4 regions of the Serpentinimonas sp. SSL01 genome follow, and region 3 is predicted to be linked to each of the others. Evidence: predicted binding sites of a transcription regulator. Region 3 holds the regulator's gene; each other region holds the start of a gene.
What was found. Region 3 encodes FNR, which switches genes on or off when oxygen is low (the NO sensors DNR and NnrR bind a similar motif). Its sites were predicted from a motif close to TTGATNNNNATCAA; they were not measured.
Positions count from the first base shown of each region.

Region 1: ACVMK0_RS07630 (DUF3149 domain-containing protein) is a predicted target of FNR. The motif match lies at 1,708-1,721, and genes of this name have one in related genera.
Region 2: ACVMK0_RS11730 (oxygen-binding di-iron domain-containing protein) is a predicted target of FNR. The motif match lies at 2,606-2,619, and genes of this name have one in related genera.
Region 4: ACVMK0_RS02845 (bacteriohemerythrin) is a predicted target of FNR. The motif match lies at 4,068-4,081, and genes of this name have one in related genera.

Region 1 covers NZ_CM150487.1:1,610,419-1,615,998, forward strand. Annotated here, with positions in the region: gene pdxA (4-hydroxythreonine-4-phosphate dehydrogenase PdxA) at 1-602, opposite strand, end outside; gene ACVMK0_RS07625 (Nif3-like dinuclear metal center hexameric protein) at 599-1,399, opposite strand; gene ACVMK0_RS07630 (DUF3149 domain-containing protein) at 1,457-1,642, opposite strand; gene ACVMK0_RS07635 (S1C family serine protease) at 1,752-2,915, shown strand; gene tatC (twin-arginine translocase subunit TatC) at 2,946-3,737, opposite strand; gene tatB (Sec-independent protein translocase protein TatB) at 3,755-4,285, opposite strand; gene tatA (Sec-independent protein translocase subunit TatA) at 4,345-4,611, opposite strand; gene ACVMK0_RS07655 (histidine triad nucleotide-binding protein) at 4,790-5,149, opposite strand; gene ACVMK0_RS07660 (DUF4870 family protein) at 5,180-5,554, opposite strand; gene ACVMK0_RS07665 (phosphoribosyl-ATP diphosphatase) at 5,551-5,580, opposite strand, start outside.
Region 2 covers NZ_CM150487.1:2,501,860-2,507,439, reverse strand. Annotated here, with positions in the region: gene ACVMK0_RS11735 (putative bifunctional diguanylate cyclase/phosphodiesterase) at 1-1,736, opposite strand, end outside; gene ACVMK0_RS11730 (oxygen-binding di-iron domain-containing protein) at 1,733-2,500, opposite strand; gene ACVMK0_RS11725 (3-deoxy-7-phosphoheptulonate synthase) at 2,630-3,733, shown strand; gene recX (recombination regulator RecX) at 3,734-4,222, opposite strand; gene recA (recombinase RecA) at 4,269-5,327, opposite strand; gene ACVMK0_RS11710 (response regulator) at 5,547-5,580, shown strand, end outside.
Region 3 covers NZ_CM150487.1:1,286,729-1,292,308, reverse strand. Annotated here, with positions in the region: gene ccoP (cytochrome-c oxidase, cbb3-type subunit III) at 1-766, shown strand, start outside; gene ccoG (cytochrome c oxidase accessory protein CcoG) at 785-2,221, shown strand; gene ACVMK0_RS06120 (hypothetical protein) at 2,295-2,597, shown strand; gene fnr (fumarate/nitrate reduction transcriptional regulator Fnr) at 2,647-3,366, opposite strand; gene hemN (oxygen-independent coproporphyrinogen III oxidase) at 3,516-4,895, shown strand; gene ACVMK0_RS06105 (sulfite exporter TauE/SafE family protein) at 4,934-5,580, shown strand, end outside.
Region 4 covers NZ_CM150487.1:600,213-605,792, reverse strand. Annotated here, with positions in the region: gene ACVMK0_RS02855 (RluA family pseudouridine synthase) at 1-390, opposite strand, end outside; gene ACVMK0_RS02850 (Rne/Rng family ribonuclease) at 909-4,010, shown strand; gene ACVMK0_RS02845 (bacteriohemerythrin) at 4,118-4,663, shown strand; gene ACVMK0_RS02840 (VC0807 family protein) at 4,669-5,361, shown strand; gene ACVMK0_RS02835 (alpha-hydroxy acid oxidase) at 5,495-5,580, shown strand, end outside.

The DNA of each region.
Region 1 (5,580 bases), 320 kb from region 3:
CGGTGCGTGAGCTGCAGGGTTTGCAACACCTGCGCGTGGGTCACGGCGTCAATGGCGGCGCGCAAGGGCAGGTGCACGCTCACCAGCACGGTGTGCAGCTCGGCGTTGGAGAGCATCATGCGCACCGGCAACTGCGCCACGGTGCAGCCCACGTGCGCCGCCGCCAGCGCCTGCAGCATCTCGGTGTGGCCGGGGTGGTGGATGCCGGCGGCGTGCCACGCCCCTTTGTGGATGGGGGCGGTCACCAGCGCCGCCGCCTCGCCACGCAACACCGCCGCCGTAGCCACTTCGACGGCTCTGGCCGCAGCGCGCCCAGCCGCAGCGCTCACTTGCCCCAGTGGCGGCAGTTCGGCCATGGCCGGCAGCGGCAGCAGCGGCACACAGCGCGGTGGCAGATCGGCCGCCTGCTGCCAGTGCTCCAGCACGGCCAGCGGCAACAAGCCACCGCTGAGGGCCACGGCGCGGCGCATCACGGCCAAATCGGCCACCACCACGCAGCGGCTGGACCAGCTAGGCTGCAAACGAAACACCTGAGCGATCAGCTCCGGCCCCACACCGGCCGGGTCGCCCATGCTTATGGCGATGGGGCGCGGCGCGTTCATGCCGGGTTGTCGATGTCGATGAACTGGTGCGTCAGGCCCAGCTCGGCCGCCACGGCCGCCCCCAGCGCCGGGGCGCCGTAACGCTCGGTGGCGTGGTGGCCGCATGCCAGATAGGCCACCCCGCACTCGCGCGCCAGGTGGGTTTGCGGCTCGGACAGTTCGCCGGTGATAAAGGCATCGGCCCCGGCAGCGATGGCCGCCTCGAAATAACTTTGCGCCCCGCCGCTGCACCACGCAATGCGGCGCAAGGGGCGACCGGGGGCGGCGTCGATGAGCGTCACGGGCCGCCCCAGTTGCTGCTGCACGTGTGCCGCCAAGGAAAGGGCGTCGGGGCAATCGGTGTGGCCCACAAAGCCCAGATCTTGTTCGCCAAAGCGGCCCCAGCCGTCGGCCAGGGGGCTAAAGCCCAAGCGCTGCGCCAACTGGGCGTTGTTGCCCAAGCTGGGGTGGGCGTCGAGCGGCAGGTGGTAGGCCAGCAGGCTCACGTCGTGCGCCAGCAGCAGCGCCAGCCGCTGCTTCATCCAGCCGGTGACGCAGGCGCTTTGGCCGCGCCAAAACAGGCCGTGATGCACCAGAATGGCGTCGGCCCCGGTCGCAATGGCGCGCTCGATCAATTCGCGGCTGGCCGTGACGCCGCTGACCAAGTGCCGCACCTGCGCCCGACCCTCGACCTGCAAGCCGTTGGGGCCGTAGTCTTGAAAGCGCTCGGGTTGCAGCGTGGCGTCGAGGCGCTGCAGCAACACGCTGCGCTCGACGGCCGGTGCAGCGCAAGCGCTGGGAGCTAAAGATGTAAGCATGGCGCAACCCGTCCGGACACACAAGGTGCCCGATTGTCGCACCAGCCGCGCACGGGCTTAAGACTGCCCAGACGGGCGGCCCAGCGGGCTTTGTTTTTGGCGCTGCTTTTCTTCGCGCTCCGACTCGTCCATCTTGGTGACAAAATAGCGGTAAAACCACGCCGCCATGACGATCACACCGACGATGGTGACGATGCTAAGCAAACCGTAGGTGGTAGAGAACAGTTCATTCCAAGCCTCCATGACCCCTCCTTTCATGCGGGATTAACAGACAGCTTCGATTGGAAGCCAGCTCGATCGCCGGCGCCTTGACGCAGGTCAAACTGTACGCAAAAGACAAACCGATTCCAATATGAAACAAACCTGGCTGTTGTTTTCCCAAACCGTGACCGTGCTGCTGGCGGCTTGGTTCGTGGTGGCCACCTTGCAGCCGCAGTGGTTGCAGGGCCAGGCGCAGCTACGCACCGTGCCGCTGCTCGAAGCCGCCCCCGGCGCGGCCCGCAGCGAAGCGGTGGCCGCTGCCAGCCTGAGCGCTGCGGCCCAACTGGCGGCGCCGGCGGTGGTGAGCATCAGCGCCCGTCAGGCCCCACAGCGCCACCCGCACGCCGACGACCCGTGGTTTCGCTTCTTTTTTGGCGAACAGGCGCCGCGCTCGCCCCAAACCGGGCTGGGCTCTGGCGTGATCGTGAGCAGCGCCGGCCACGTGCTCACCAACCACCACGTGATCGACGGGGCCGAGGAAATCGAAATCCAGCTCAGCGATGGCCGCCAAGCCTTTGCGCGGGTGGTGGGCACCGACCCCGACACCGACCTCGCGGTGCTGCAGATCGATCTGCCCGAGTTGCCGGTGGCGGTGCTGGGCGACTCCAACGCGCTGCGCGTGGGCGATGCGGTGCTGGCGATCGGCAACCCCTTTGGCGTCGGGCAGACGGTCACCAGTGGCATCGTCAGCGCCTTGGGGCGCACGCAACTGGGCATCAACATCTTCGAGGATTTCATCCAGACCGACGCCGCCATCAACCCCGGCAACTCGGGCGGCGCGCTGGTCGATGTGCAAGGCCACCTGATCGGCATCAACACCGCCATCTTCACGCGCTCGGGCGGGTTCATGGGCATCGGTTTTGCCATTCCCACCTCCACCGCGCGCGATGTGCTCAAGGAGATCGTGCGCGACGGCGCGGTGACGCGCGGCTGGATCGGGGTCGAACCGCAAGCCATCACCCCGGACTTGGCACAGCATTTTGGTCTGCGACAGGAGCGCGGCGTGATCATCATCGGCGTGCTGCGCGACGCCCCGGCGGCGCAAGCTGGAGTGCGGCCCGGCGATGTGGTGTTGAGCGTGGCCGGGCAACCGGTGCCGGATGTCGCGGCTTTGCTGGCGGCTGTGGCGGCTTTGCCCCCGGGGCAGCCAGCGCAGTTGGAAATTGAGCGACGGGGCGAGCGCTTGGCACTGCAAGTGACGCCGGGGCGGCGCCCTCCACCGCCCGCTTCGAATGCACCGGACAATGCGCGCTAGCTGCGGCGCTCTAAGTACCGCTCGCTTGGTTCAAGTTTTGTCCGCCGCCTCGGGTTCTTCGGGCGCCCGACTGAACTTGCTGAACCAGTGCGACGCCCAAATGCCCACCTGATACAGCAGACACATCGGTATCGCTAGCGCCAGTTGCGAAATCACATCGGGCGGTGTGACGATGGCAGCGATGACAAAGGCCAAGACGATGAAATAGCCGCGAAAATCCTTGAGCTGCTGAATGGTCGCGAGGTTGAAGCGCACCAGCAGCATGACCACCACCGGCACCTGAAACGCCAGCCCAAAGGCCAAGTAGAGCGACAAAATCGCCTGCACGTAGGAGGCGATGTCGGGCGTGGCGGCGACGCTGTCCGGGGTGAAGCCCTGGATGAAAAAGAACATCTGGTCGAGCACAAAAAACTGCACGAACGCGATGCCCACGTAGGCCAGCATGCTGCCGATGAAGATCAGCGGCAGGGCAAAGCGCTTTTCGTGGCTGTACAAACCCGGAGCCACAAAGGCCCACATCTGGTACATGAGCCAAGGCAAGGCGACGATCATGGCCGACATCAACAACACCTTGAGCGGCACAAAGAACGGGCTGAAGACGCCGACGGCGATCAGCTTGGCGTCGGGCGGCATGTGGTTGCGGATGGGAACGGCGATGAAGTCGATCAAGCCACCCGGTCCGGGCCAGATCGCCAGCCCGATGGCACACAGCACCACGCCGGCCAAGCCGTAGAGGATGCGGTCGCGCAACTCGACCAGGTGCTGCACGAAGGGTTGTTCGGTGCCGGCGAGCTCATCGGCCTTGGGTGTGGGGTCTGCCATGGGGTGCTCGAGTGGGATCAACGCGAGGGCGTCATGGCGCTGGAGGCGACTGGGTAGGTTTTGGGCCGGTGGCGCGCCACCCGCGCCGCGCCCGACTGCACGAAGCTGCGCTGGCCGGTGCGCGCCTTGTACCACTTGGGCACCGCTTGCTGGCGCAACCTGAAGCTCTTTTTGGGGCGCGAAAACGGCGGATAGACCGAGTGCCCGAGCGAGTAAGCGGTGTGGGGGTCGATGCGCGGCGTGGTCTCGGATGCTTCAGGCGCACCGGAGCCCTCGAGCCCCGCCGTGGCCTCCATCCAATCTTTCTCGAAGCTGCCGACGCCGGATTGCACCTCGCGCGCCGCACCCTCGACCGATTCTTTCATTTTTTTCAGCTCTTCGAGGTCCATCGAGCGGTTGACCTCGGCCTTGACATCAGCCACGTAGCGCTGCGCCTTGCCCAGCAGGGTGCCCACGGTGCGCGCCACGCGGGGCAGCTTTTCGGGCCCGATGACCACCAACGCCACGACCGCAATCAGGGCGAGCTCTGAAATTCCAAAATCCAGCATGCAGGGCTTTCAGTGCAGCCTGCCGCAGACCCAAGCCGACGGCGGGCGCGGCGCTTTGATCAAAGCTTGGTCTTGGCTTCGACGTCGATGGTGTTTTTGTCGGTTGCAGCCGGGGCCTGCCCGACCTGCGCAGTGGTCGTCGAGGCGGCAGCGCCTGCCCCGTCTTCGGAGGCCGGCCCATCCGCCTGCTGCTGCTTCATGCCATCCTTGAAGCCTTTGACGGCCCCACCGAGGTCGGAACCGATGTTTTTGAGCTTTTTGGTGCCAAACACCAAGATCACCACCAGCAAAACGATCAGCCAGTGCCAAATCGACAAGGTACCCATAGCAAACTCCTGCGTCGGGGCCAAAAAATGCCCCGGATTTGATTGATTAGAAGGCCGGCCGATGGTTCACCATCGGCCCAAACGGCTATTGTCGCCGATCGGGGGCGACCAAGCCCAGACCACAAGGTCACACGGTGTAAATCTTAGCTGAATGCGCTGACGGTCGGAGCCCTGCTGCTCAACCCTTGCGCCAAGGGCGCGGCCCACCCATGACGTGCACGTGCAGGTGCTGCACCTCTTGCCCGCCCTCGGCGCCGTTGTTGCAGACAATGCGAAAGCCGCCTTCGGGCCAAGGGCGGCAGCCTTGCTCGAGCGTGAGCTTGGGGGCTAGGCACATGATTTTGCCCATCAGGCGCTCGTGCTCGGGCCCGAGCTGGGCCATCGATGGCAGGTGCAGCTTGGGCACGATCAAGAAGTGCACCGGGGCCCAAGGGTGGATGTCGTGGAAGGCGTACAGGTCGTCGTCTTCATAGACCTTGCGGCTGGGAATCTGGCCGGCGATGATTTTGCAAAACAGGCAGTTGGGGTCGTGGCTCATGGGGCTTGCGTACAGTGGGGGGCGTAGGCTTCAAAGCGGCAGCGGCTTGCGGTCGTTCCAGTATAAAAGCCCTTTGACCAGGCGGTAGATGACCCAGACGCTGGCCACAAACAGGATGGCAAAACCCACCAGCAGCACCATCGTCAAGGCCCCCAGCACGAACCAGAACAGGCCCCACCAGAAGGTGCGGATTTGCCAGCGGAAGTGGCTCTCGTACAGGGTGCCAAAGGTGTCTTCGCGCTTGACGTAGTTGATGACGATGGCGATGATCGCCGTCACCCCCAGCAACCACGACAGGGCGTAGAGGACGTAGATGATGAGCGTGAGCTGGCGCAGGCTGGCGAGCTCGTCGGGGGTTTTGCCGCCGGGGTGGCCGCCGGTGTCCAAACCAAAGGTGTCGTTCAAGCGGCTTCCCCTTGTTGCTGGTGCGC
Region 2 (5,580 bases), 1.2 Mb from region 3:
ACCGACAGGTTGATGAACAGTTTGACTGGCGCTTTGCCTGCCAGCATGCGCTGTTTCAAGGCGTGCAGCGCGTGGCCGACCACGGCGCGGTCCAGCTCGCGCCCCATGCCGTATTTTTCGATGGTTTCAATAAAGGCCCCGGCCGAGATGGTCTGGCCATCGGGCTCGTGCAGGCGCGCCAGCGTTTCGTAGGCGTACAACTCGCCGCTGCCGGAATAAATCGGTTGGAAAAACGGCCGCACCCGGTCTTCTTTCAGTGCCAGCCGCAGCTTTTCCACCAGATCGCGCGTCAAGCGGTTGTGGCGCACCTGCGCGCCCACGGCCTGCATGGTGCCGACGCCATCCTTGCCCTGGGCCTTGGCGCGGTACAGGCCCATGTCCACGCCAGCCATCAAATCGGACACGGTGTCGGCATCGTGGGGAAAGGTCACGACCCCGACCGAGGTTGTGACGTGAAAGCCCTTGCCGTCGGGCGCCGTGTAGCTGATGCCCTTGAGCCGTTCGCGCAGTTTTTCTGCCGCCACTTGGGCGCCGGCGGCCCCGGTTTCGGTCAGCATCAGGATGAACTCATCACCGCCCAAGCGCGCGGTCAAGTCGCCCTTGCGGGTCTCGAGCAGCAGGCATTCGGCGATGCGGCGCAGCACCTGGTCGCCGCAAGGGTGGCCCCAAGTGTCGTTGACGTCTTTGAAGTCGTCCAAATCCAGCATCAGGAGCGAGAACTCGTGCCGGTGGCGCGTCGAGCGCCCGACCTCGTAATCGAGCATTTCGCCGAAATAGCGCCGGTTGTGCAAGCCGGTCAGCGGGTCGTGGGTCGAGTAGTACTCCAGCTCCGACAGGGTGCGCCCGAGCGCCTTGCTCGAACCCACCACCATCACCATCACCGCCAGAATCGAGCGGATGATGGCGATCTCCTGTGGCTCGGGGTGGTGGGCGCTGGCATAGGCCACCCCGAGCAGGCCCGCGAGGTTGAGGTTGTGGATTTCGGGCACAGCCACCGTGATCATCTCGACGTCGTCGATCGGTTTTTGTGGCTCCATCGGCTCAATCTCGAACTCCTCGATATCGACGGCACTGTCGGATGGCAAGCGCAATTCGTGCAGCATCTGCCGGGTCAGGCGCTCACGCGCCAACTGCTTGTTCTCGGCGCTCGGGTTGCCCACGTAGTAGAGGTTAAGCGACAGCCCGTGCCCCTCGAAAAAGGCGATGAAGAAAAACTGAAACGGAAAGATGCGCTGGAAACTGCACAAGATGTTTTGCACGAACAGCTTCCACTGGGTCACGTTTTCGTGCGAGAGGATGATCTGCGCCAGCACCGCACTCTGGCGCTCGAGCAGGTCTTTTTGCACCAGGGTCCCGGACAGCTTTTGCGCCGTGTCGTCAAAGCGCAGCAAAATGCTGAGCAAGTCGCTGCGGTTGTCGGCGCCGCGCCTTTGCCGCGCCTGCACCAGCAGCGGCAGCGCCGCCTCGAGGTTGCGGCAGCGTTGCAAGGCCTGCTCGAGCCCGGCCAGCAAGGGGCCCCGGCTGGCCTCTGGCATGTCGATCGGCTCCAGTGCTGCCAAGGTCTGGCGCAGATTGAGCATCACGTCGCTCTGCACCCCAGCGACCATCTGCGAGATCGCGTTGCTCAGGGCTTGGGTGCGCATCTGGCCTTCGAGCAAGGCGGCAAAGCGCTGCAACACATACAACCGCAGCTCCGCAATGCTGGCCGGCTGCGGTGGCGGCGCGGCCGCGTTCACAGCTCGACCTCGGCCAAGATTTCGGGCAACAGATCCATGCCGCATTGCAGTTGCTCGAACCAGTCGAGAAAAGCCGGGACGGCGGCACCGCGATAAATCGGGCCGTGCTGGGGCGCCAGCATATGGATGTCGAGCTGGCGCACGCGCTGCACCCAAGAACGGGCGGCGCGGTTGCCGCACATGTAGCGGCGGTGAAAACCGACGATGTGCGGCAGATGGGCGGCGAAATCATCGACAAAGGGTACGTCGTCGTCGTTGGGCATCATGGCGGCGCCGATGTCACCGCTGAACAAGACCTTGGCCAGCGGGTCATAGACGTTGATCTGGCCTTCGGAGTGCAGAAAATGCGCCGGCACCAGCTCGAGCTCAAAGCCCGGCGCCAGCGTCAGCGACATGCCCGTGTCTGGCACGCCGATGAAGCGCCCCATCTCCTCGATGCCGTAATGCGGCACGAAGCGGGTCCAGATGCGCGAGATGTACACTGGGGCCGTGGTCAATTCGAGCCACGTGGCGATCCCGCCCACGATGTCCGGGTCTTGGTGCGATAGGATGATGGCCTTAATCTGGTTCGGCGCGCCGTAGCGCAGCAGCTCGGTGAGCACGCGCGGCATGACGCCAAAGCCACCCGGGTCCAGCAACGCGCCGGCGTTGCCGTGCTGCACTAGGTATTGGTTCGAGCGCACACCGTCTTCTTGCCCCGGATCGCTCTCGTTGAGCAAAATGAAGCGGTGGTCGTGTTTGTCGTACAGTTCGATGTTGTGCATACGCTACCCAACGGCCTTGTTTTGAACAAAGTGCGGCTTAATCCAGCCAATAGCTGCACAGTATAGCGAGCTGCCACAAGCATTTCCTGCGTTTATTTTCCGCTTTTGACTTATATCAATGCACCGCCCATGACCCACATCCCCGCCCACGCCCGGCCCGCCACCCTAGACCACACCCGCATCGACGACCTGCGCATCGCCGCCGTGCGCCCGCTGATCACGCCGGCGCTGCTGCAAGAGTGGCTGCCGCTGCCCGAAGCCAGCGCGGACTTGGTCGAGCGCAGCCGCGCCGCCATCGCGCGCTTGCTGCATGGTCACGACGACCGGCTGTTGGTGATCGTGGGCCCGTGCTCAATCCACGAGCACGAACAGGCGCTCGAATACGCACGCCTGCTGCTAGCCCAAACGGCGGCGCTGGCGGGCGAGCTGCTGCTGGTGATGCGCGTCTATTTCGAGAAACCGCGCACCACCGTGGGCTGGAAGGGCTACATCAACGATCCGCACCTTGACGGCAGCTTCGCCATCAACGAAGGGCTGGAGCGCGCGCGCCAGTTGCTGCTCGACATCCTGGCGCTCGGGCTGCCAGTGGGCACCGAGTTCCTCGATCTGCTCTCACCGCAGTTCATCAGCGATTTGGTGACTTGGTGCGCGATCGGCGCGCGCACGACCGAGAGCCAGAGCCACCGCCAGCTCGCCAGCGGCCTGAGCTGCCCGGTGGGCTTCAAGAACGGCACCGACGGCGGGGTGCAAGTGGCGGTCGATGCGCTGCAGGCCGCCGCCGCCGCGCACGCCTTCATGGGCATGACCAAGATGGGACTAGCGGCGATCTTCGAGACCCGTGGCAACGCCGACTGCCACATCATTTTGCGCGGCGGCCCCCAGCCCAACTACAGCGCCGCCGACGTGGCCGCTGCCTGCGCGCGCCTGCGCGCCGCCGGCCTGCGCGAGCAACTGATGATCGACTGCTCGCACGCCAACAGCCGCAAACAGCCGCAGCGCCAGCTCGAGGTCGGTGCCGACGTGGCGGCGCAAATCAGCGCCGGCGAGCGGCGCATCATGGGTCTGATGATCGAGAGCCACCTGCACGAAGGGCGGCAAGACATCGTGCCCGGGCAAGCGCTGCGCCACGGCGTCTCGCTCACCGACGCCTGCCTGGGGTTTGAGCACACCGTGCCGCTGCTGCACGAACTGGCCGTCGCCGTGCGCCAGCGCCGCACACGCAGCGGCGGCTGATCACAGGCCTTCCTCAAGGCCGCCCTCTTCCGGGTTTTCATCCGGCCCAGCGGCCTGCGGCTTGGGCACCACGCGGCAGGCCAAACCGGTGTCAAAGCCGCGCCCAAGCAAAAAACGAATCTGGCGCGCACGCTCGGCGGCGTCGCGTGCAGGCTGGCCAAACTTTTTTTGCCACACCTGCTGCGCCCGCTCGGCCTCGGTCGCGGCCAGCACGGCGGTGGCGCGCTCCACCTGCCCCGCATCCACCCCACGCTGGCGCAGCTCGGCGCGGATGCGCGCCACCCCTTGGCGCTCGGCGCGGTTGCGGCTCAAGGCCTCGGCAAAGCGCGCATCGCTCAGCCAACCCTGCGCCTGCAGCTCGTCGAGCAGTACCTCCAGCGCGGCCGGCGCTTGCTCCGCGTCGGCGTAGGGCCGCAATTTGCGCGCCAGCTCGAGGCGGCTGTGCTCGCGCTGCGCCAGCGCACGCAGCGCCCGCGCCTTCAGGGACATCGCCACCACGGGGCCGGCCTTGCAACGCCTGAATCAGACCAACCGATCAGTCGGCCTCGAACGGTACCTCGCCGGTCGGCACCGACTCACGCTCCGGCACCGCCAGCAGCGCGCGAATTTTGTTTTCGATCTCGCGCGCCAGCGCCGGGTTCTCGCGCAAAAACTCGCGCGAGTTCTCGCGCCCTTGGCCGATTTTTTCGCCGCCGTAAGCGTACCAAGCCCCGGACTTGTCCACCACTTTGTGCAGCACCCCGAGGTCCACGATCTCGCCCAGGCGGCTGATGCCTTCGCCGTACAGAATGTCGAACTCGGCCGTTTTGAAGGGCGGCGCCACCTTGTTTTTCACCACCTTGACCTTGGTCTCGGAGCCGATCACCTCTTCGCCCTTCTTGATCGAGCCGGTGCGCCGGATGTCGAGCCGCACCGAGGCATAAAACTTGAGCGCGTTGCCGCCGGTGGTGGTCTCGGGGCTGCCGAACATGACGCCGATCTTCATCCGAATCTGGTTGATGAAAATCACCATGCAGTTGGTTTTCTTGATCGTGGCGGTGAGCTTGCGCAAAGCCTGGCTCATCAGCCGCGCCTGCAGCCCGGGCAGGCTGTCGCCCATGTCGCCCTCGATCTCGGCCTTGGGCGTGAGCGCGGCCACCGAATCGACCACGATCAGATCGACCGCTCCCGAGCGCACCAGCGCATCGACGATCTCCAGCGCCTGCTCGCCGGTGTCGGGCTGGCTGATGAGCAGCTCTTGCAAATTCACGCCCAGTTTTTGCGCATACTGCGCATCCAGCGCGTGCTCGGCATCGATGAAGGCGCAGGTGCCGCCAATTTTTTGCATCTCGGCGATCACTTGCAGCGTGAGCGTGGTCTTGCCCGAGCTCTCGGGGCCGTAGATTTCGATCACGCGCCCGCGCGGCAGCCCGCCCACGCCCAGCGCCACATCCAGCCCCAGCGAACCGGTCGAGCAGACTTGGATGTCGGCCACCACCTCGCCCTCGCCCAAGCGCATGATCGTGCCCTTGCCGAACTGCTTGTCGATTTGCGCCAGCGCCGCCTGCAGGGCCTTGGCTTTGTCGTTGTCTGCTGCCTTGGTGCTCGAACTCATAGACGAATCTCCAAAAAAGGATGGGCGCGCGCGCGCAAAACCGGCAGGCCCACAGGCCCCCCTACTGCCCGCCAGTTTAACCACGCCGCAGCGGCTTGTCGGGGCTGGCGCCTCAAATATCTTGCCCACCACGGCGCCGCAGCCTAAAATCCATCGCAGTCGATCGGCCATCAGCCTGCCGCCACATTTCACCCCCCAACCCGGCACGAGACCCAAACCATGCGCATCCTCATCGCCGAAGACGACCAGGTGC
Region 3 (5,580 bases):
GGACGAGGACATCATCGAAAAAGACAATCCGCTGCCCAAGTGGTGGGTCTGGATGTTCATCATCACCGTGGTCTTCGCCCTGATCTATGGCCTGCTATACCCGATGTTTGGCAAGTTTCCCGGTTTGCTCAACTGGAGTTCGGTGGGGCAGTACCAGGCCGAGCGCGCAGCCAACGAGGCGAGGGTGGCGCCCAAGTTCGAGGCCTTCGCGCAGATGTCGGTGCAACAACTGGCCGCTGACCCGGTTGCGATGCAGATCGGCGAAAGCCTGTTCATGAACAACTGCGCCGTCTGCCACGCCGCCGACGCCCGCGGCAGCCTGACCTTCCCCAATCTGACCGACAAAGACTGGATTTGGGGTGGCGACCCCGAGGCCATCAAAGTCTCGATCACCCAAGGTCGGGTAGCGGTCATGCCGCCCTTGGCCGAAGCCGTGGGTTCGCCCGAAGACGTGCTCAACGTGGCGCACTACGTGTTGAGCCTCTCGGGCGCGCCGCACGACAGCGTGCGGGCAGCCGCCGGCAAGGCCAACTTTGCCACCTGCATCGCCTGCCACGGCGCCGAAGGCAAGGGCAACTATCTGATCGGTGCCCCCAACCTGACCGACGACATCTGGCTGCATGGTTTTGGGGTCGATGCCGTGGTGCGCAGCATCAATGAAGGTATCATAAACGTCATGCCGCCGCAAAACGTGTTGCTGTCCGAGCAGCAGATCCACGTCCTGACCGCCTATGTGTGGGCCAAGTCCAACCCGGTGCAAAACTAACTTTGAGAAGTTTTGGCTTTGTCTGATACCCGACCCCCAGCCAGCGGTGCTCAACCCGCCGCTGGCCCCGAAGAAATCGAAATTACGTTCTACGCCGACCGGCAGAAGATCTATCCGCGCTCCGTCGCGGGGGTCTTTACCAACTGGCGTTGGGCCACGGTCTGGCTGACCCAGATCGTCTTTTATGGTCTGCCCTGGTTGCAATGGAACAACCGGCAGGCTGTTTTGTTTGACCTCGAAGAACGGCGCTTCTACCTCTTCAACCTCATCCTCTACCCGCACGACCTGATCTACCTCACTGGGTTGTTGGTGATCTCGGCGCTTGCCTTGTTTTTGTTTACGGCCGTGGCCGGACGCCTGTGGTGCGGTTTTGCTTGCCCGCAGACGGTTTACACCGAAATTTATCTGTGGATGGAAAAGCTGGTCGAAGGCGACCGCACGGCCCGCATGCGGCTCGATCAATCCGGCCATACGCTCGAGAAATACGGCAAAAAAACCCTCAAGCAAGTGCTCTGGATCGCCTTTGGCTTGTGGACCGGCTTCACTTTTGTGGGTTACTTCACCCCCATCGAACAGCTCTGGCTGGCGGTCTGGCAGGCCGAGCTCGGGCCTTGGCAAAGCTTCTGGATTTTGTTTTATGGCTTTGCCACCTACGGCAACGCCGGCTACATGCGCGAACTGGTGTGCAAGCACATGTGCCCCTACGCGCGTTTCCAGAGCGCGATGTTCGACCGCGACACCCTGATCGTGACCTACGATGCGCAGCGCGGCGAGCCACGTGGCCGCCGTTCGCGCCAAGCCGATCTGTCGCTGCTCAAATTGGGCTCGTGCGTCGATTGTTCGCTCTGCGTCCAAGTCTGCCCCACCGGCATCGACATCCGCAAGGGTTTGCAGTACGAGTGCATAGGCTGCGGTTCTTGCGCCGACGTCTGCGATCAGGTCATGGACAAGGTCGGCTACCCCAAAGGGCTGGTGCGCTTCACCACGCAAAACGGGCTCGAGCAGGGCTGGACCTCGGCCCAGATGTGGCGCCGCGTGCTGCGGCCGCGGATCTTGGCCTACGGTGCCATTTTGCTGCTCATCACCGTGGCGCTGTTCACCAGTTTGTACCTGCGCACACCGCTCAAGCTCGACGTCATCCGCGACTCGACCATTTTGTCGCGTGTGGTGCAACAAGGCTACGTGGAAAACGTTTACACGCTGCGCATGCTCAACGCCACCGAGCAAGAGCAACCCTTGCGTCTGGTGGTGCACGGTTTGCCGGGTTTGCAAGTGATCTCCGAGACCGAATTCTCCCTCGCGCCTACGGGTGCGCGGGCGCTGGCGGTGACGGTTCGTGTGCCGCCGGGCAGCAGCGCGCCGGGCATGCACCCGATCCACTTCGAGGTGCAATCTTTGGGTGCCGAACCCATGACGGTGCGCCAAGACTCGGTCTTTATGATGCCGCGTCAATGAACACCGTTGCAGCCACACAGGTTTTTTGTGCCTGCGCCTGACCTTTTAGCCTCCAGACCTACACTCAAATACCATGAGCACTGCCCAAGCCGCCCCAGCCCCGACCAAGCCTGCCCCTTGGTACCGTGAGCCTTACACGTGGTTGGTGTTTGGTCTGCCGGCTGCATCGATTGCGCTGTCGCTCGCCTTGGTCGTCACCGCCGTCAAAAACCGCGACCCGGTGCTGGACCGCAATGCGCCCATGGTGCCAGCTGATCAACGCCGTTTGCAGATGATGACGCCCGAACAGCGCGCCACCTACTTGGCTAGCCTGCGCCCGGCACGCGAAGCGCGCAACCACGCTGCCAGCCCCGAGGTCCCGCCGCCACGGCAGTAGGGTGCCCTGCAAAGCGGCGCCTCGTGGCACACGAGCAGAGCCTAGGCCCCTAGTTGCGCATCGGCGGGTTCACCAGCCGCTCCAGCGCCTGCGTGTCTTTGATCAGCACGTAGCGCTGGCGCACGTCGATGATGCCGTCTTCCATGAAGCGCGAAAAGGTGCGGCTCACGGTCTCGAGCTTCATGCCCAGGTAGCTGCCGATCTCTTCGCGCGTCATGCGCAGCACCAGTTCAGACTGCGAAAACCCGCGCGCGTGCAGCCGCTGCACCAAATTGAGCAAAAAGGCCGCCAGCCGCTCCTCGGCGCGCATGGTGCCCAGCAGCAGCATCACGCCCTGGTCGCGCACGATCTCGCGGCTCATGATCTTGTGCACATGGTGCTGCAAGGCGCTGAACTCGCGCGACAGTTGCTCGATGCGGTCAAAGGGCAGCACACAGACCTCGGCGTCTTCGAGCGCGATCGCGTCGCAGGCGTGCTGGTCGTGCACGATGCCGTCCATGCCGATGATCTCGCCCATCATCTGAAAACCGGTGACTTGGTCGCGCCCGTCGGCGCTGGTGATGCAGGTCTTGAAAAAACCCGAGCGCACCGCGTACAGTGCGGTGAAGGCTTCGCCCGCGCTGAACAGGGACGCTCCGCGTTTGATGCGGCGCCGATTCGATATGATCTGATCGAGATGCTCCAGCTCTTGCGGTTTGAGCCCCATAGGCAAGCACAACTCGCGCAGATTGCAGCCTGAACAGGCGACTTTGATGCTCTGAATATCCATGTAAGCGCGGCCAAATAGTGCGCGAAGCTTAACCCATGTGCTGCCGTGTGGGGCGCGCGTCAAAGAAAACAAAAAATGGGCTCGACTTGACTCAGGTCAAGGGTGAGGGGGGATGTTCGGTGCATATTCTCGCACCAGGAGAAATTTTAGTGAAACCTGTCATCGACGAGGGGTTGCTGCGGCGTTTTGACGTGCCCGGCCCCCGTTACACCTCATACCCGACCGCCGACCGCTTCGTCGAAGCCTTTGGCGAGCAAGACTATGTGCAGGCTTTGCGCCAGCGCCATGCCGGCTCGCTGGCCTTGCCACTGTCGATCTATGTCCACATCCCGTTTTGCGATTCGCTGTGCTACTACTGCGCGTGCAACAAGGTCATCACCAAGCACCACAGCAAGTCGGCCGAGTACCTGCGCTACCTCACGCGCGAGCTCGAGTTGCAGTGCCGCCATCTGGGCTCGGGCCACAGCGTGTCGCAGATGCACCTCGGCGGCGGCACCCCGACCTTCATGTCGGACGAGGAGCTCAGCGATCTGGTGGCGATGGTGCAGCGCCACTTCAAGCTGGTGCCGGGGGGCGAGTATTCGATCGAGGTCGATCCGCGCACCGTGACCCCTGCGCGGCTGGAGCACCTGCACCGCCTGGGTTTCAACCGCCTGAGTTTTGGCGTGCAGGATTTTGACCCCACGGTGCAAAAGGCCGTGCACCGCATCCAGCCCGCCGAGCAGGTGTTCGACTTGGTGGCGGCGTCGCGGCGCATCGGCTTCGAATCCGTCAACGTCGATCTGATCTACGGCCTGCCGCAGCAAACGCCCGAGTCGTTTCGCCACACGCTGGAGCGCGTGCGCGAGCTGCGCCCAGACCGCATTGCGCTCTACGCCTACGCGCATTTGCCGGCACGCTTCAAGCCGCAGCGGCGCATCGTGGCCGCCGAACTGCCACCGGCAGCCGACAAGTTGGCCATGCTCTCGATCTCGCTCGAGATCTTCAACCAAGCGGGTTACGTCTATGTGGGCATGGACCACTTCGCGCTGCCCACCGATGCCTTGGCGGTGGCCAAGCGCCAGGGGCGGCTGCACCGCAATTTTCAGGGTTACAGCACGCAGCCCGACTGCGATTTGATCGCCCTCGGGGTCTCGGCCATCGGCCGCATCGGGGCCACCTACAGCCAGAACGCCAAGACGCTCGAAGAGTACTACGACCACCTCGACCAAGGGCGGCTGCCGATCGTGCGTGGGCTGGCGCTGAGCCGCGACGACCTGCTGCGTCGCGCCGTGATCATGGCGCTGATGTGTCAGGGGCGGGTGGATTTCGAGGCTGTCGGTCTGGCGCACCTGATCGAGTTCAAAAGCTATTTTGAACCCGAGCTGGAGCGCTTGCGCGAGTTCGAAGCGATGGGTTTGCTGCGCCTGAGCGCGGGCAGCATAGAAGTCAGCGACACCGGCTGGTACTTGGTGCGCGCCATCGCCATGCAGTTCGACAAGCACCTGCAGCAAGACCGCGACCGGGCACGCTTCTCCAAAATCATTTGATCGCTGCAACGCCGCTGCCAAGCTGCTAGAGTCGGCCCATGTTTGAATCGATGCTGCTTTCGGCACTGGTGATGGGGCTGGTGGGCGGCCCGCACTGCATCGCCATGTGCGGCGCGGCCTGCGCCGGCATTGCCCACGCCGGCGAGCCGCGGCGCGTTCGCGCTTTGCTCACCTTCCAGTTCAGCCGCCTGATAGGCTACGCGCTGCTGGGCGCGCTGGCCGCTGGCACCGTGCAGGGCTTGGCTTGGATGGGGCAGCACACCGCCATCATCCGCCCGCTCTGGACGCTGATGCACGTGGCGGCGCTGCTGCTGGGGCTGGTGCTGCTGTTGCAGGCGCGCCAGCCGGCCTTCATCGAGGGCTGGGCCCAAGGGGTGTGGCGGCGTGCGCGCCCGCTCATGAACCGGCTCGGCCCCAAAGCGCCGGCGGTGCTGGGCGTGGGCTGGGCGCTCATGCCCTGCGGGCTGTTGTATTCGGCGCTGCTGGTGGCCTCGCTGTCGGCCAGCGTGGTCAACGGCGCCGCCATCATGGCCGCTTTTGCGCTGGGCACCATGGTCTCGCTCACGGCAGCGCCGTGGCTGCTGCTCAAGCTCAAAGACGCGCGCAGCGGCGGCTGGGGCATCCGGCTGGCGGGTCTGGCGCTGGTGCTGGTCTCGAGCGCGGCGCTGTGGATGGGCATCGCGCA
Region 4 (5,580 bases), 690 kb from region 3:
CTCGATCACGCCAAACGACACCCCGCTGCCCCCGTGCACGGCCACCCCGGCGGGCTTGTCGATGGCCAGCAGGGCGTCGTCTTCGTAGAGCACGGGAAACTCGCGCGCTGGCACCGCAGCCATCCCCGCTTGATCGGGCGCCGACTGTGCGGACGCGGCCAAGCGCAAGGGCGGGATGCGCAGCACATCGCCGGCGACCACGCGGCTGTCGGCCTGCACCCGGCCCTTGTTGCGCCGCACCTCGCCCGAGCGGATGAGGCGGTAGATCAGGCTTTTGGGCGCCCCTTTGAGCTCGCGCAGCAGGTAGTTGTCGAGCCGCTGGCCGTCGGATTCGGCATCGACCACGAGCAGGCGCACGGCGGGGCTGGGATTGTTTATAATGGTTGCCACCTGAGTCGATGGGTGAGTGTGGGACAAGCCTTTGAGCAAGCCTCTTTGAGCCAACCCTTAAGGCAGCCTTGAATTTTAAGGCACCACCACCCCCGGCTCGGTAACAAGTCGCCAGCCCTGCCCTTTCGTGCCGCCCCGCATAGGCTGCAGCAAAGCCGCCCACAGCGGCCGCACGAACCGCAGGATGGGTCAGCACAAACGAAGCGAACCCGATACGGAATACCCCAAACATGCAGCCCGCGCCCTAGCGCCGCAGGCTGCATGCGGACCAAAGTGAAACCAAAGCCCCACTGGCATACGCTGTGACAGCCCACCACTGGCCCCCTTTGCTCACCGCCCTCCACGCGCCCATGCCTGGGCAGGTTTGAGGCTGCGCGGCTGCGCTCCAGCAGCCGATTGCGCAGCCCCCGCTTGCGCCCGGGATCTCCGGCAATTCCTCCTCGTTCGCTCGCCGCACGCTGGCCGCTGGCCGTGCGCCCCGTTTTGGGGCATGGTGTGTGCAAGCTAGAGGAAATTTTATGAAACGCATGTTGATCAACGCCACGCAAGCCGAAGAGCGGCGCCTGGCCATTGTGGATGGGCAAAAACTGCTCGACTACGAAATTGAAATCGAAGGGCGCGAGCAGCGCAAAGGCAATATTTACAAGGCGGTGGTCACGCGCGTCGAGCCCTCGCTCGAAGCCTGCTTTGTGGACTATGGCGAAGAACGCCAAGGTTTTCTGCCCTTCAAGGAAATTGGGCGCCAATACTTCCAGGGCAACACCGCGCCGGCGCAAGCGCGCATCCAGGACGTGATCAAAGAGGGCCAGGAACTGCTGGTGCAGATCGAAAAAGAGGAGCGCGGCAACAAAGGGGCGGCGCTCACCACCTTCGTTAGCCTCGCCGGGCGCTACGTGGTGCTGATGCCCAACAACCCGCGCGGCGGCGGTGTGAGCCGGCGCATCGAAGGCGACGAACGGGCCGAACTCAAAGCGGTGCTGGACCAACTCGACTACCCGGGCGGCATGAGCATCATCGCGCGCACCGCCGGCATTGGGCGCGAGGCGGGCGAATTGCAATGGGATTTGAACTACCTGCTCAAGCTCTGGAACGCCATCGACGGCGCCGCCAAAGCCGGCAAGGGCGCGTTCCTGATTTACCAAGAATCGAGCCTGGTGATTCGCGCCATCCGCGACTATTTCAACACCCAGATCGGTGAGATCCTGATCGACACCGACGACATCTACGAACAGGCGCACCAGTTCATGAGCCACGTGATGCCCGAGCAGGGGCATCGGGTGAAACGCTACCGCGACGACGCGCCGCTGTTTTCGCGCTTCCAGATCGAGCACCAGATCGAAACAGCCTACAGCCGCACGGTGCAACTGCCCAGCGGCGGCGCGATCGTCATCGACCAGACCGAGGCGCTGGTGGCAGTCGATGTGAACTCGGCCCGCTCCATCAAGGGCGGCGACATCGAGGAAACCGCGCTGCGCACCAACCTCGAAGCCGCCGACGAAGTGGCGCGCCAAGCGCGGCTGCGCGATTTGGGCGGCCTGCTGGTGATCGACTTCATCGACATGGAAGAATCGCGCAACCGGCGCGAAGTGGAAAACCGCCTGCGCGACGCACTGCGCCAAGACCGCGCCCGGGTGCAGTTCAGCGCCATCAGCAAGTTTGGCCTGCTCGAAATGAGCCGCCAGCGCCTGCGCCCCACCTTGGCCGAAGGCGCCTCGATCCCCTGCCCGCGCTGCGGTGGCTCGGGCCACATCCGCGACACCGAGAGCTCGGCGCTGCAGATCCTGCGCGTGATCCAAGAAGAATCGCTCAAAGACGGCACCGCCGCCGTGTTCGTTCAGGTGCCGGTCGAGGTGGCGAGCTTTTTGCTCAACGAAAAGCGCACCGAGATCACCAAGATCGAACTGCGCCAGCGCATCAACGTGCTGCTGGTGCCCAACAAATCGCTCGACACGCCGCACTACAAGCTCGAGCGCCTCAAGCACGACGACCCGCGCCTCGACAAGCTCGACGCCAGCTACCGGCTGGCCGAGGAGATCGACGACGTGGCCACCGTGACCCGGCGCAGCCACGAGCGCGCCAACAAGCAAGAGCCGCTGATCAAGGGCGTGCTGCCCGACGGCCCGGCCCCGCAAGTGGCGGCCAAGGCCAGCCCAGGCGCTGGCGCAACCGGTGCGGCTGCGGTGGTGCCTCAGGCACCCACTGCGACACCAACCACCGCAGCCAGCGCGGGCGCAGCTGCGCACGGCGTGCCGGCCGCCGCCTCGAGCGGCTTCATGACGTGGTTCAAGCGCTTGCTGGGCTTGGCACCGGCACCCGAGGCTGCGCCTGCAGCAGCACCGGCTGCCACGCGCGCCGCAACGGCCGGCCCTGCTGCCACCAAGGCCGAGTCGCCACGCGGTCCACGCGGCGGCAGCGGCCGCGGTCGTGGCGGAGAACGCGGTGAACGCAGCGAGCGCGGGGAGCGTGTTGAACGCAGCAACCGCGCCGAAGGCGCTGCCGAAGCCGGTGCACGCACGGGCGAAGGCCGCCGCGGCGAGCGCAGCGATCGCCCCAGCCGCAACGAAGGGCGTACCGAAGGCCGCATCGAGGGCACAACAGAAGGCCGCACCGAGCGCGGTGGCGCACGCACCGAGGCCGGCGAACGGCCAGAGCGCAGCGAAAGCCGCCGCCCCGGTCGCCCAGAGCGCGGCGAGCGGCCCGAGCGCGAAGGGCGCCCAGAAAACACCAGCACCGAAGCCCAGCTGCCCAGCGCCGCTGGTGATGCAGAAGGCCAAGCCAGCACCAGCGCACCCGCCGACCACGCGCGGCGCGAGCGCAGCCGGGGCGGACGCGGCGAGGGCCGACGCAGCGCCGCCGCAGCCGATGCCAGCGCAGCCTTTGCTGACCCAAGCGACGCCGACACCAGCGCCCAGCCGGCCTTGGCCGATGGCGCTGTAGCCCAAGAAAACGGCTCCAGCCAGCCAGCGGGCGAACGCGAGAACGAGGGCACGGGTGGGCGCCGCCGCAGCCGCGACCGCTTCGGCCGCGACCGGCGCGAACGCGCCGCCAGCACGGAAGGCACCGAGGGCAGCGAGGGCAACGCCGACAGCCCAGAGCGCGCCGCAGCCTTGGCCAGCACAGCAGCCGCCGCAGCCAGTGCCGCCAGCGCAGCCGCCGAGCCCAGCGAGCACGAGGACGCCGCACCGGCACGCTCGTACTTCAACCGAGCCAGCAGCCAGCCCGTGCCTGCCGCACCTGCCTCCAGCCCCACTGCCGCTCTGAACGCAACGGCAAAGGCTGATGCAGCGACGGCGCAGCAGGCCGATGCAGCAAGCAACCAAAGCCAGACCCCGACAGCGGCCACCGTGCCTGCAGCACCAGCCCCGGCTCCGGCCGCAGCCAGCGCCCCCTTCACGCTGCCGCTGCCAGAGCTCGAGGCGCTGGCCGCCCAAGCCGGCCTGCAGTGGGTGCAGTCCGACCCGGCCCGCATCGAGCAGGCCCGCGCCGCCAGCGCCGCTCTGGTGCCGGCGCCACAGCTGCCGCGCCAGCCCAAACCGGTGCAACTGCCCGACGACGGCCCGCTGGTGCTGGTCGAAACCCGCCGCGACCTGCGCCAACTGGTGCTGCCACACGAAGGGTGAGGGTTACCCCCACGCTTGGCGCTTTCTGAACTTAATCCGGCTGCAGGACTCAGGCATTTGATGCGAATCAAGGCCTGAGTCACCCGCTGGCGCTATCCTGTAAAGCTATGAACACCGCCACCCTCGAGCCCACCACCAGCCCAGCAGCAGCCCCCAGCGCCCCAGTGCGCGAGTTTCCGCCCGTGCCCGATCTGCAGTGGTCCGAGGCGCTGCAAACGGGCGACGCGCGCATGGACGCCACGCACCAAGAGATGGTGGACATGCTGGCGCGCCTGCGCGCCCTGCCGCCTGAGCAGCAGCTCGAACCCTACCGCGCACTGCTCGCGCACACCACCGAGCACTTCGCCCAAGAAGACCGCTGGATGCTGGCCAGCGGCTTCACCGCCGACAACTGCCACAGCCTGCAGCACAAAAGCGTGCTCGACACCCTCATCGCCGTCGAAGCGCACTTCCACCAAGGCGACCGCAGCATCATCACCCGCATGGCCGAGGCGCTGGTCGAGTGGCTGCCCCTGCACGCGCAGAGCATGGACGCCGGGCTGGCGCAGCACCTGCAAGCGCTGCAATTCGACACCCAAACCGAAACCCTGCCCGACCCCTCCCGGGTGCGCCCGGCGAGCATGAGCGGTTGCGGCAGCATCAGCTGCAGCTAAGCCCCATGACCGAGCGCAAACCCACCAGCCCCCTGACCGAGGTCCTGATCGCGGTCATCGTGCCGTCGATCATCCTGATGCAGCTCAGCGGCCCCGAAGACCTCGGCCCCGTCAACGCGCTGCTGCTGGCGCTGGCTTTTCCGCTTGGTTGGGGCGCGCGCGACCTGTGGCTGCAAAGCCGCATCAACCCCTTTGCCGTGCTGGGCTTGGTCAGCATCGGGCTCACCGGCGGCATCGGGCTGCTCGAGCTCGACGCCTTTTGGCTGGCCGTGAAAGAGGCCGCCATCCCGGGCCTGATCGGTTTGGTGGTCATCGGCTCCACCTGGACCCGCTACCCGCTCATCCGCACCGTGCTCTACCACCCGCGGCTGATCGATGTCGAGCGCGTGCAGGCGCAGTTGCAGCTGCGCGGTGCCCAAGCCGAATTTGAAGCCCGCCTGCTGCGCGCCACCTGGATGCTGGGCGCCACCTTCTTCTTTTCGGCCACCATGAACTTCATTCTGGCGCGCTGGATCGTGGTCAGCCCGGCCGGCACCACCGCCTTCAACGAAGAGCTCGGGCGCCTTACGCTCCTGAGCTACCCCATGATCGCCATCCCGGCCACGCTGATGATGCTGCTCGTGCTCTACTACATCGGGCGCGCCATCCACCAGCTCACCGGGCTCAAGCTGACCGAGTGCCTGCACACGGCGCAGTAAGCCACCCAAGTAAGCCCTCCAGCGCGACAGCAGCGCCATATTTCACGCCCCAGCAGCCGCTTTTCAATCGCCTAGGGCGGCCTTTGCTGCCCCCGGGCGCTACCATGCGGGATCACTCACAGGAGACCCGCCCATGACCGTCATCACCTGCGTCGAAGACCTGCGCCGCTTGGCCCAAAAGCGCGTGCCACGCATGTTTTACGACTACGCCGACAGCGG